4 regions of the Streptomyces sp. NBC_00038 genome follow, and region 2 is predicted to be linked to each of the others. Evidence: riboswitches for the same ligand, from Rfam matches in the RefSeq annotation. Region 2 holds a riboswitch; each other region holds the start of a gene.

The links. Region 2 has a riboswitch for cyclic di-AMP ahead of OG219_RS19930 (transglycosylase family protein). Riboswitches for the same ligand answer to the same signal wherever they lie in the genome.
Positions count from the first base shown of each region.
Region 1: it holds a riboswitch for cyclic di-AMP, as region 2 does, so the genes downstream of both, OG219_RS28350 (LysM peptidoglycan-binding domain-containing protein) here and OG219_RS19930 (transglycosylase family protein) in region 2, are expected to answer to the same signal.
Region 3: it holds a riboswitch for cyclic di-AMP, as region 2 does, so the genes downstream of both, OG219_RS35795 (M23 family metallopeptidase) here and OG219_RS19930 (transglycosylase family protein) in region 2, are expected to answer to the same signal.
Region 4: it holds a riboswitch for cyclic di-AMP, as region 2 does, so the genes downstream of both, OG219_RS07785 (C40 family peptidase) here and OG219_RS19930 (transglycosylase family protein) in region 2, are expected to answer to the same signal.

Region 1 is NZ_JAPELQ010000001.1:6,250,815-6,253,988, reverse strand. It holds gene OG219_RS28355 (CocE/NonD family hydrolase) at 1-1,152, shown strand, start outside; cyclic di-AMP (ydaO/yuaA leader) riboswitch at 1,513-1,664, shown strand; gene OG219_RS28350 (LysM peptidoglycan-binding domain-containing protein) at 1,669-2,424, shown strand; gene OG219_RS28345 (hypothetical protein) at 2,573-3,174, shown strand, end outside.
Region 2 is NZ_JAPELQ010000001.1:4,401,882-4,405,055, forward strand. It holds gene eno (phosphopyruvate hydratase) at 1-1,006, opposite strand, end outside; gene OG219_RS19930 (transglycosylase family protein) at 1,350-2,045, opposite strand; cyclic di-AMP (ydaO/yuaA leader) riboswitch at 2,050-2,214, opposite strand; gene OG219_RS19935 (transglycosylase family protein) at 2,398-3,174, opposite strand, start outside.
Region 3 is NZ_JAPELQ010000001.1:7,931,181-7,934,354, forward strand. It holds gene OG219_RS35790 (pitrilysin family protein) at 1-1,365, shown strand, start outside; cyclic di-AMP (ydaO/yuaA leader) riboswitch at 1,558-1,718, shown strand; gene OG219_RS35795 (M23 family metallopeptidase) at 1,731-2,495, shown strand; gene OG219_RS35800 (GntR family transcriptional regulator) at 2,708-3,174, shown strand, end outside.
Region 4 is NZ_JAPELQ010000001.1:1,672,358-1,675,531, reverse strand. It holds gene OG219_RS07800 (helix-turn-helix transcriptional regulator) at 1-218, opposite strand, end outside; gene OG219_RS07795 (ATP-binding protein) at 431-889, shown strand; gene OG219_RS07790 (DUF6328 family protein) at 954-1,472, opposite strand; gene OG219_RS07785 (C40 family peptidase) at 1,563-2,036, opposite strand; cyclic di-AMP (ydaO/yuaA leader) riboswitch at 2,040-2,226, opposite strand; gene OG219_RS07780 (hypothetical protein) at 2,576-2,884, opposite strand; gene OG219_RS07775 (ATP-dependent Clp protease proteolytic subunit) at 2,892-3,174, opposite strand, start outside.

The sequences.
Region 1 (3,174 bases), 1.8 Mb from region 2:
GGGTTCCTTCAGGAGACGCTGCGGTGGTGGGACCACTGGCTGAAGCCCTCCTCCGGTTCCGGCAGGGGCGTGATGTCGGAGCCGCTCCTCCGCTCGTACGTCAGTGACTCGCATCGTCCGGCAACGGTGTACGAGGTGTTGCCGGGCCGGTGGGTGGGCGACGAGACCTGGCCGTCGCCCGCCGTGACGCCGGTCTCGTACGGCCTCCAGGGCGCGCCGGTACTGGTGCGCTCCCCCATGCACACGGGCGTGGACGCGGGCCGCTTCTTCCCCTTCGGGAACGACGCGGACCTGCCGCCGGACCAGCGGGAGGAGGACGGCCGTTCGGCGTGCTTCGAGTTCGAAGTCCCGGAGGAGACCTGGGTGTTGGGGCGCCCGAAGGTGCGGTTGCGACTCACCTCGCACGCCGAGCGCGGCCAGGTGATCGCCCGGGTCTGCGACGTGGCCCCCGACGGCTCATCGACCCTCGTCACCCGCGGCGTCCTGAACCTGTCAGCACGTCACGGCCGTGACCAGGCGGTTCCCTGGAAACCGGGCTCTACGGAGGACGTGCTTTTCGAGCTGAACGGCATCGGCCACGCCTTCCCCGCGGGCCACCGCATCCGGCTGGCCGTCTCCTCCGCGTACTGGCCGTGGATCTGGCCCCAGCCCGGCTCGGAGGCGGGCTTCACCCTGGACCCGGCGGGCAGCGCCCTCGAACTCCCCGTACGGGCAAGGCAGTCGTCGTTCCCGATCACCTTCGAGGAGCCGGAGGAGTCCGAACCCCTGGGCGTCGTCGTGCCGGCAACCCTCGACGAACCACGCCCCGAACGCCTCGTCGTACGCGACGTCGCCAAGGGCGAGTGGCGCCTCGAAGTCGACCCCCGCTACGGCGGCACCCGCGTCTATCCCGACGGCCTCGAATTCACGGAGGACGCGCTGGAGACGTACACGATCAACGAGTCGGATCCGCTGTCCGCGCGGACCCGGTCGACTTGGTCGATCCGGCTGCACCGGCCGGAGTTGCCTTGGGACGCGCGGGTCTCCACGACCTCCGAAATCACCTGCGATGCCCATGACTTCATCACCTTGAACGAGGTGATCTGCAGCGACGGGGACGAAGTCGTGTTCCACCGGACGTGGGAGCGGCGAATTCCGCGGACGGCAGGCTAGGCGGCCGCCTATTCCGCGGGACAGGGGGCTGGGCGGCCACCCGGTCATCGCGCCTTCGGGCATCCAGCAGATGCCCGTATTGCACCTAGATTGCCTACGTCGCCGCTTTGTTCACGCTTGGTCGCGTGAAATGGGTCACGTCCGGACAAGATCGACATCTGACCCCGCCTCACAATTGCCCGTTCGCGAAAGGCAAGTTGAGTTTCACATTCCGGTGGAATCGGGCGATTCTCTCTGCAATCCACCGAGGCAAAAGCGATCTACGCCGCGAAATCGGGCCTTGTTCCCGACATGTGCTCTCGCATACGTTCGCGTCGATCCAGGCGGAACGCCGAATCCTGCCGCCGCCCGGAAACCCCACCCACCCACACGCTCACGGCAGGAGCGGGGGACCCAGGTAAGCCGCCGATCCGGACTCCGGAACGGCTAGGGGTAAAGCCGCGCCCACCCACGCGGCCGGGCAGCTCCCGCCCGAACCCGACAGCTCACCTCGCAGGCGCCGGAGAGGAATTCGCCATGCCCGCACGAGGCAAGCACCGCCGCCCCAGGACCAACCACCTCACCCGCGGCATGGTCGCCGCCGGAACGGGCGGAGCCGCACTCGCACTCCCCCTGGTGAGCGCGACCGGCGCCCACGCCGCCACCCAGGCGTCCGTGCCCGCCCAGGCCACCGCGGTGGCGAAGGCCGCTCCGGCCGCGGTCCCCGACGTCAAGCTCGTCACGTACAAGGTCACCGCGGGCGACACCTTGTCCAAGATCGCGCGAGAACACACCAAGGACGGCAGTTGGCAGGCGCTCTACAAGGCCAACGCCGCGGTCATCGGCGGCGACCCGGCGGCGATTCGCCCGGGCACGACCCTGACGGTTGGCACGAAAACCGCCAAAACGTCCGCTAAGTCGACCGGCTCCACCACGGATTCCGCCGCGGCCCCCGCCACCACCGCGACCTACACCAACGACCTCGACGGCTGGATCAAGGAGGCCCTGGCCATCATGGCCCAGTCCGGAATCCCCGGCTCCTACGACGGCATCTACCGCAACATCATTCGCGAGTCCGCGGGAAACCCCCTGGCCATCAACAACTGGGACTCCAACGCCGCCGCCGGCACCCCGTCCAAGGGCCTCCTCCAGGTCATCGACCCGACCTTCACGGCCTACCACGTGGCCGGCACCTCGATGGACCCCTACGACCCGGTCGCGAACATCACGGCGGCCTGCAACTACGCCGCTGCGAAGTACGGTTCGATCGACAACGTCAACGGGGCCTACTGAGTCGGACGCATCCCCCTGAGCGGTCCGCACCGGGTCCGCACCTCAGAAAATGCACCTGCCGGATCGCGGTCGGGGGCGTTATGCTCGCCGCGATGATGACTCAATCCGTAGGCAGATTGGGGGTCCCATCCGCGCAAGGTGAGTGCTGATGCTCACTCAGACCGCGAATGGGGATTCCCGCCTTTCCTTCTGGCTGCGCGTGCGCGAGTTCGCCGTGCCGCCTTCCATGATCGAGACTGCGACCGCCCGCCGCTCCGCCGGGGACTGGGCGGGGGCGTGCGCCGCCGCAGGCATCGACGTCGATTTCAATCTGCGTTCCGTGGCGCGCACGCATGGCCGCGGCCTCGCAGCCCGGATCCGGGCCGATCTCCGCCATCTGGCTCCCGACCTGTTGCGCTGGCACCTGCCGAGGGTCGCTCCCGACGGGCTGCTGCGGCCGGGGCTGACCATCGCCCTGGCTCGGTACGGGTCTCGATACGGGTCTTGGCACGAGTCTCGGTACGAGGACGTAGCTGCGGGGCGTGAGGGCGAGCACCCGGTGTACCTCGTGGTCCGGACTCCGCCCGCCTGGGCGGACGCCGGTCAGCGGATCAGCCTCGCGCTGTGGGGCCGCCCCGGCATCGAGTCCGGCTCATGTCGGCATCCGCATCCTCATCCCAACCGGCGGTACCGGCTCGACCTGCACCGGCACCTGTGGGACGCGCGCAGGGCCGACGAACTGCGGGTCCGGTCCGGGGCCGATCGGCTGCG
Region 2 (3,174 bases):
CGAGCAGGGCGTTCGCGGAGCCCTCCTCGATGCCGCGGGCCAGGCGCTCGGGGTTGGTGACGAAGAGGTCGTCGCCGACGATCTGGACCTTGTCGCCCAGCTTGTCGGTGATGACCTTCCAGCCGGCCCAGTCGTCCTCGTACAGCGGGTCCTCGATGGAGACCAGCGGGTACGCGGAGACGAGCTCCTCGTAGTACTCGGTCATCTCGGCGGCCGAGCGGGACTTGCCCTCGAACTCGTACTTGCCGTCCTTGTAGAACTCGGACGCGGCGACGTCGAGCGCGAGCCCGATCTGCTCGCCGGGGATGTAACCGGCCTGCTTGATGGCCTCGATGATGAGGTCGAGCGCGGCGCGGTTGGACTCCAGGTTCGGGGCGAAGCCGCCCTCGTCGCCGAGGCCGGTGGACAGGCCCTTGGTCTTCAGCACCTTCTTGAGGGTGTGGTAGACCTCGGCGCCCCAGCGCAGCGCTTCGGAGAAGGACTCCGCGCCGATCGGGGCGATCATGAACTCCTGGATGTCGACGTTGGAGTCCGCGTGCGAGCCGCCGTTGAGGATGTTCATCATCGGAACGGGCAGCAGGTGCGCGTTCGGGCCGCCGAGGTAGCGGAAGAGGGGGAGGTCGCTGGCCTCGGAGGCGGCGTGCGCGACGGCGAGGGAGACGCCGAGGATGGCGTTGGCGCCGAGCGAGCCCTTGTTGTCGGTGGCGTCCAGGTCGAACATCGCCTGGTCGATCAGGCGCTGCTCGGTGGCGTCGTAGCCGACGAGCTCCGGGCCGATCTGCTCGATGACGGCGAGGACGGCCTTCTCCACACCCTTGCCGCCGTAGCGGTTGGGGTCACCGTCGCGCAGCTCGATGGCTTCGAAGGCACCCGTGGAGGCGCCGGACGGAACGGCGGCACGACCCGTGCTGCCGTCGTCGAGGCCGACCTCGACCTCGACGGTGGGGTTCCCTCGCGAGTCGAGGATTTCCCGGGCTACGACGACGTCGATGGACGGCACGAGCATCTCCTTCTGGGATGTGACGCGGGTACGCGGGGGCCTTTTAGACCCCTGCGGGATGAGCCTAACCGGCTCGGAGGGATCGGCCAGCCGGTCGACCATCCCTTGGGCAGAACTCAGGGTAAACATTGTTCCAGATCGGAACAAAAAGGGAATGAAAAACCCCGCCCCGGTGCGTACGGGGGAACACGCACCGGAGCGGGGAGCCCGTGGGGACGGGGGTGACCCACACGAGGCCTTCAGTATGGAGACCACGTATAGGAGAGAGCTGTGGTTCAGCTGCGAGCCTGTTGTCAGCCGACCGCCGTGGGCCGACAACCATGGCTCCTCAGTCTTGAGGCTTCGCGCTTCAGCTGAGGTGCAGCTGCTGACCCGGGTAGATGAAGTCCGCGTCGTCGATGATGTCCTTGTTCAGCTTGAACAGCTGCTGCCAGCCACCCTTGACGTTCTTCGCCTCGGCGATGGAGCTGAGGGTGTCGTTCTTCTTCACCTTGTACTCGCCGTCACCCTTCTTGACCTTCTTGCCGGTCGGGGTGTCGACGGTCTTCGTCGCAGCGGCCTTGGTCGTGGCGGTGGGCGTGCTCGACTGCTGCGAAGGAGTGGTGCTCTGCTCGCTGCTCGACGAGGAGGAGGACGAGGACGACGAGGAGTCGCTCGTGCCACCGTCGTACGCGGCGCTCGACAGGCCCGTGCCGCAGGACGGCCAGGCGCCCTTGCCCTGCGCGGCGAGGACCTTCTCGGCGACGGTTATCTGCTGGGACTTGGAGGCCTGGTCGGCGGTGGCGGCGTAAGCGCTGCCACCGTACGCGGACCAGGTGGAGGAGGAGAACTGCAGACCGCCGTAGTAACCGTTGCCGGTGTTGATGGCCCAGTTGCCGCCGGACTCGCACTGGGCGACGGTGTCCCACTCGGAGGTGGTGGCGGCGGAGGCGGTGCCGGACGCCATGAGCGGGGCGGCGACGGCTACGCCGGTCACCCCGGCGAGCGTGGCAATGCGGGTGACCTTGGACGGGCGACGGTGCTTGCCCTTGCACGAACGCAGCATGAAGTGATCCCCTCACCGACGCCTGCGAGGTGAGCTGTCGGGTTCGGGCGGGTGAGTGCCCGGTCGCGCACCTTTCGGCACACGGCTTCACCCCAAGCCACTCCCGGTCAACTACCGGGCGCGGCACTTACCTTGGGTCCCCCGCTCCTGCCTACGGCGCTTGACGCGACGACTGTTCCCGTACGGCCGCTGGCAGGATTCGGCGTTGCGTCCGTCGGGGCCCGCTGTGGCGAGCGGTCACGACCGTAGGCAGGCGATCGGCGGAATTTCAAAGACGATCAGGGGGTCTGAGATCCATCTCTCATTCTCGCCAAACCGGACATTCCATGGCGAACCATGACGTGAACTCCCGCTACTTTTCGCCCGGTTCGACATCAACTGCAAGGCTCTGACCGGGGAGGATGAGGTTCGCGTCGGTGCCGACCGTCTCCTCGTTCTCGGCGTACAGCTCGGTCCATCCGCCTTCGAGGCCAAGGGCGTCGGCGATGACCGAGAGGCTGTCTCCGGCGCGGACGACGTACGAGCCGTCGACGACATCGCGGGCCGCGTCGGATTCACGCGAGGCGTGCCGCCCGGACGTGCTGTCCGTACGACTGTCGGTCGCACCCTCGGTGGCGGTGTCACCACGGTGCCGCCCGGCGCCGGTCGTCGCGCTGTCGGACGTACTCGAAGAGCCGTCCTCCTGGGTGGACTTGTCCGAGTCGTCACTGTTTGATCCGTTCGAGTCCGCACCCGCACCCTCATCCGAAGTATCGGATTTGGTCGAAGTGCCGGACGAGGACGAAGCGGACGGCGAGGGGGTGGACGATGCGGACAAGTCGGTCGAACCAGATGAGTCGGTTGATTCCGAAGAGTCCGAGGAGTCCGAAGTGGACGTGTCGGATGACGAGTCGTCGGACACACCCGTGTCGACCTCCACCGAGGCGGAGTCCTTGCTGAGCCCGGAGAGGGGTCCACAGGTGGGCCAGGCGACGAGCCCCCGGCCGTCGAGGATCTTCTCGGCGACGGCTATCTGCTGCGAGCGGCTGGCCTGGTCGGCGCTCGGGGCGTACTTGAGGCCGCCGTAGTTCTCCCAGTCCCACTGGGTCACGTGCAGCCCGCCGTAGTACCCGTCACCGGAGTTGTCGCT
Region 3 (3,174 bases), 3.5 Mb from region 2:
TTCCACCCCCAGCCGCAGGCCGGCGAGGCCAGGCCGTGGGCCTTTCCCGCACCCGAGCGAGGCACCCTGGGCAACGGCCTGACCGTGCTGCGCTGCCACCGCCCCGGCCAGCAGGTCGTCGCCGTGGAGGTGCTGCTCGCCGCGCCGCTGGAGGCCGAGCCCGCGGGCCTCGACGGCATCGCCACGATCATGGCGCGGGCCTTCTCCGAGGGCACCGACAAGCTCTCCGCCGAGGAGTTCGCGGCCGAGCTGGAGCGCTGCGGCGCCACGCTCGACGCGTACGCCGACCACCCCGGCGTACGCCTGTCGCTCGAAGTCCCCGTCTCACGCCTCCCGAAGGCCCTCGATCTGCTCGCCGACGCCCTGAGGGCACCGGCGTTCGCGGACAGCGAGGTCGAGCGGCTGGTGCGCAACCGGCTGGACGAGATCCCGCACGAGACCGCCAACCCGGCCCGCCGCGCCGCGAAGGAGCTCTCCAAGGAGCTGTTCCCGGCCACGTCGCGCATGTCGCGCCCGCGCCAGGGCACCGAGGAGACGGTCGAGGCGATCGACTCGGGGGCCGTACGCGCCTTCTACGAGAAGCACGTACGCCCCGCCACGGCCACCACCGTGATCGTCGGCGACCTCACCGGAGTCGACGTCGACGCGCTGCTCGCCGACACGCTCGGCTCCTGGACCGGTTCGTCCGCCGAGCCGCGCCCGGTGCCGCCGGTGACCGCCGACGACACCGGCCGGGTCGTCATCGTGGACCGTCCCGGCGCCGTCCAGACGCAGCTGCTCATCGGCCGTGTCGGCGCCGACCGGCACGACCGCGTCTGGCCCGCCCAGGTGCTCGGCACGTACTGCCTCGGTGGCACCCTCACCTCGCGCCTGGACCGCGTCCTGCGCGAGGAGAAGGGCTACACCTACGGTGTGCGGGCGTTCGGCCAGGTCCTGCGCTCCGCCCCGGACGGCTCGGGCATCGCGATGCTCGCCATCAGCGGCTCCGTGGACACCCCGAACACGGGCCCGGCGCTCGACGACCTCTGGAAGGTGCTGCGCACCCTCGCCGCGGAGGGCCTGACGGACGCCGAGCGCGACATCGCCGTACAGAACCTGGTGGGTGTGGCGCCCCTCAAGTTCGAGACGGCGGCGGCCGTCGCGGGCACGCTGGCCGACCAGGTCGAGCAGCATCTGCCCGACGACTACCAGGCGACGCTGTATCAGCAGCTCGCCGCCACGGGCACCGTGGAGGCCACCGCGGCCGCCGTGAGCGCCTTCCCGGTGGACCGCCTGGTGACCGTCCTGGTGGGCGACGCCGCGACGATCGAGGAGCCCGTCAAGGCCCTCGGAATCGGTGAAGTGAGCGTCGTTCCGGCGGAGTAGGACAGCAGTGCCCTTGGGGGCCCAGGAGACCACGGAGTCTCCTGGGCCCCCATTTGTCCGTATTGATAGAGAGGTTGCCTGTCTGCCCTGTGGCATGCGCTACAAAAGCCGTGATCCGTTTGTCGATTGAAAGATGTCCCGTTTAGCGTCGGTCCGGCTGTTCGTCAGGCAGTGCGCCGCACCCGCGGCACCGGACAGCCATCGCTTAGTCCCCGTACGGCGCGAGCCAGGGGAGCCGGGGACCCACACGCAGTCCCTGGGGTGAATCGGACGCCCTCCCCGGAGGTGGTCCGTAGGAGACCTTCCTGCTCCGAACCCGTCAGCTAACCCGGTAGGCGAGAAGGAAGGAAAGGATCAGCCCCTCCATGGCGTTCACCTGTGGCACAGGGAAGCACCGTCGCCCGAGCCGCGTGCAGCGCACGACCACGAACGCCATCGGCGTCGCGGCGCTCACCACCACCGGTGTCCTCGGCTCCCTGGCCGCCCCGGCGCTCGCCGCGGACAACTCCGTCGAGCAGACCGGCCTGACCCAGGCCGTCGAGATCGGTGACACGATCGCCGACCAGATCGACGCGCAGGCCGCGGCCCAGCAGCACGCCGCCGACGAGGCAGCCGCACAGAAGAAGGCCGACGAGGCCGCGAGGAAGAAGGCCGCGGAGAAGGCCAAGGAGGAGCGCGAGGCCAAGGAGCGCGCCGCCCGCGAGGCCGAGCGCAAGCGCCTCAACACCTTCGTCCCGCCGGTCACCGGCTCGTACATCTCCACCGGCTACAAGACCGGCGGCAGCCTCTGGTCCTCCGGCAGCCACACCGGCATCGACTTCCACGCCGCGTCCGGCACCTCGGTCCACGCGGTCGGCTCCGGCACCGTCGTCGAGGCCGGCTGGGGCGGCGCCTACGGCAACAACATCGTCATCAAGATGAACGACGGCACGTACACGCAGTACGGCCACCTGTCGTCCATCGGCGTCTCCGTGGGCCAGACGGTCACCCCGGGCCGGCAGATAGGCCTCTCCGGGTCCACCGGCAACACCACAGGGCCGCACCTCCACTTCGAGGCCCGGACGACCGCCGAGTACGGCTCGGACATCGACCCCGTCGCGTACCTCCGCTCGCACGACGTGAACATCTGACGCCGCTCCGGCGTGAACGTCTGATCACTCGCGTACGTACTTCACAAGGCCCCGGCTCGCACGAGCCGGGGCCTTGTCGTTTCGAACCGCTTCCTGTCCAAAAAATATCCATGGATTCCGGCCCGCCATCGGAAATTCCGAGTCTCTGCAATAGAGTCACTGAACAAGCGTCAATCGACGGCGTTTCACGGGGATTAAAGCGGAGGTCCGGTATGCGTGTTCCTGCGCACTCGGTATGCACAGCGATCCGCGACGACATCGTCGCGGGTGTCTACGAGCGCGGCAGCCGGCTCACCGAGGAACTGCTCGCGCGCCGCTACGGAGTCTCGCGCGTCCCTGTGCGCGAGGCCCTGCGCACGCTGGAGGCAGAGGGCTTCGTCGTCACCCGGCGGCACGCGGGCGCGTGCGTCGCGGAGCCGACCGAGCAGGAGGCCGGGGACCTGCTCGAGATGCGCATGCTCCTTGAGCCGCTGGGCGCCGCCCGGGCCGCGCAGCGCCGCACCGAGGCCCACCTCAAGGTGCTCCGAGGCCTGGTCAGACTGGGTCAGGAGCGGGCCAGGAGGGGCAACAGCGAGGATCTGCGCTCGCTGGGCGGCTGGTTCCACGAGACCCTCGCGCAGGCCTCCGGAAGCACCGCGCTGACCTCGACACTCGCCCAGCTGCGGCACAAGATCGCCTG
Region 4 (3,174 bases), 2.7 Mb from region 2:
AGGTCCCGTAACTCGGGCTCGTCGACGGCGTAGGCGTCCAGGAGCCGCTCCACGTCCGCGGGCTTGACCCCACTCGTGCCGGTCTCGATCCGGCTCACCTTCGACTGGTGCCAGCCGAGGAGACGGGCCGCCTCCCCGCTCGTGAGAGCCGCACCCACGCGCAGAGCGCGCAGTTCTGCACCGAGCTTGCGGCGGCGTACCGCGGGACCGTACTGCATGGCCGTACTCCTTACTCCTTCCGAGCCGCCCAAATACGGTCCTCCGTCGCAGAGTTCACCGCTTCGAGCGACAGATATATGCATATCTCGGTGGATCGCACCCGTGACCGGCCAGGTAATGGCAGTCTGGCGCGAAGCACCAGTCCGGGACCGTACTCGAACCATCCGCTCCGTGTCGGACCCCGGTCCCGTGGGAAAGGGACGACCGCGCCATGGCAGACCATCAGGAAGCATCCGTCACTCTGCCGAGCGATCCAGCCTCGGTCTCCGCGGCCCGGAAATTCGTCGCCGAAGTGCTGGCCGAATGGGGCCTGCCGGGTGACTCCGAAGTCGCCGACACCGTACGCCTGATCGTGTCCGAACTAGCCACCAACGCCGTCCAGCACACTTTCGGGCAGTCGCCCACCTTCAGAGTGGACGTCCGCCTCGACCGGGACGAACACCTGCGCCTCGGCGTCACCGACAGCCACCCACGCTTTCCCAAACGACTGCCCGCAGCCGTCCAGCAGGACAACGGACGCGGCATGGTGATCATCCGTTGGCTGACCGCGGAGTGCGGCGGCAGACTCACCGTCCGGCCCACCCGCGAAGGCGGCAAGACCATCTCCATCGAACTGCCCTGGACGGCACCGGTCGAGCCGGTGACGGCCGGGGGTCCGCAAGAGCCCTGAGTCCCGGTCCAGTTGCGCTGCGCGGCGCGTCCGAAGGCACCGCGCAGCACAACTGGCAGCACGCTCACGTCGCTGGGTCCGATTCCTCTCCTCGCCCCTCTGCGGACGTGACATGGCGCTGCACCAGCCAGGGCAGGGCGGTCCACAGAGCCAGACAGACGGCCAGAGTGCCCGCGCCCGCGGCGATCCCGGCGCCGCGCCCCACCGTCACGTCGACGACGAGGAGCACCGATCCGGTGAACGCCAGCATCAGCACGTACAGGCCGACGTGGGTCAGCCAGGAGGAGACCCGCACGATGGCGGGTTTGACGTTCTGCTGGAACAGCGACCGGTGCAGGGCGGCCGGCGCAGTGAACAGGGCGGCGGCCAGGAACGCGAGCAGGAGCGTGGTCACGTACGTGGCGCGCTGCGTCGTGTCCAGCGAAGGGAAGCGCTGGGTGAAGGCCAGGGTCAGCAGAAAGGCGAAGAGGATCTGCACGCCGGTCTGGGTGACCCGCAGCTCCTGGAGGAGCTCGGCGAAATTGCGGTCGGCGCGCTCAAGAGGTTTCTCGTCGCGTTCCGTGCGGGGACGTTGTTCCACCATGGTGGACGAGTAACCGGTTCGACCGTGTTTCACGCCCTGCCGCACGTTCCGTGGGGGCGACGGCGCGCGCCGTCGCCCCCACGGAACGGGTCAGCTCACTCGGCCGTACCAGACGCTCTTCGTCCAGATCTTCTGGAGCTTCACTACCTCCCCGGACTTCGGGGAGTGCCAGATCTTTCCCTTCCCGGCGTAGATGCCGACGTGGTACACGCTCCGGCCCGAGTGGAAGAACACGAGGTCTCCGGCCTTGCGTTTCGAGGCGGAGACATGGTTGGTCTTGTTGTACTGCGCCGCGGCCGTACGAGGCAGCTTCTTGCCCGCCTTCTTGTACGAGTAGAGCGTGAGCCCGGAGCAGTCGAAACGGCGCGGCCCAGCGGCGCCGTACTTGTACGGGGAGCCCTTCTTGGAAGCCGCGACCTGAAGTGCCTTCGTCGCCAGGGTGGCCGCTTCGGCGTCGGATGCGACGCCGGGGACCACGAGGCTGCCGCCCACGGCGGCGATGGTGAGAGCCGAGGCCGTACCGGCCCTCGTCCACAGCGACGGGACACGATTGAGCGCAGTCATGCGCAACCCTTCGTCAGCCGCCTGTGAAGGATGACCTGTCGGATTCGGGCTGGCGAAGTAGCCCGGCCGCTTACTGCGGCTTCACCCCAAGGACCGCCCGGATCTCTCCGGCGGCCCGTCGTGCTGGGTCCTCCACTCCTGCCGATGCACATCTGTCGACCGGTCATCCGGGAGGCGGCAGGACTCGGCGTCCGACCCGGACCGCCCCGCCGGTGTGGCGGGGGCTTGTCGTCGGAAGGGATCTTCACGCATTGATGTCGGAAAATCCGAGCGGAATCGGTGGTTTGTGGGGTTACTCACCACTCACCCGTTCGGGTGGACACCCCGCCGTTCGAGCGAGTGTCCAGCAGGCCGACGACGCCCGTACCAGCAACGAAGGGCTTCAAGTACGCAATCGCGCTACGCGCGTTGCGCAACTTCTGCGCGCTCTTGGAAGGATGGGTGTCTACGCCATCCGGGGGTACACCATCTGGTGCGTTTGAAACCCGGGCCGGACGCTCCGACGGGTCGGCGTGTGCGGGGGCCCGGGTGGGAGGGCGTCAGCTGTCGGAACCGGGCGGCAGGGTGACGCGGGCGGCCCGCCGCTCGCCGTCGAGGACACGCAGGGCCTGTGCCAGGGTCGGAGCGTGCACCTCGCTCTCGCCGCGCTGGTGCATCAGCGCGAGGGCGTCCCGCAGTGCCGTCGCCTTGGCGACCAGCGCCTGAGCCGCTCGCAGACCTCGGTAGGTGTCCCCGGGGCGGGCCGGGTTGATGCGGCCGAGCAGGTCGACCACGTCCAGGTAACGGTCGATCAACTCGGCTTCCGCGCGCGTCAGTGCGGGCAGCGGGGGCAGTTCGGGTGGGAGCATCGGCCGCTCACCTCGCGCCGGGTGTGGGGCGAGAAGCCTTGCGGCTCGGGATGATCCCGTCAATCAGTCCGTACGCCAGTGCCGCAGGCGCGTCGAGGATCTTGTCCCGCTCGATGTCCGCGGCGACCCGCTCCGGACTCTGGCCTGTGTGCCGCACGAGCATCTCCTCCAGCATCCTCCGAGTACGCGTCAACTCCTCGGCCTGGATGGCCAGATCAGAAGCCTGCCCCTGGATCGGCTCGGGAAACGACGGCTGGTGGATCAGCACGCGGGCACCCGGCAGCGCGAAC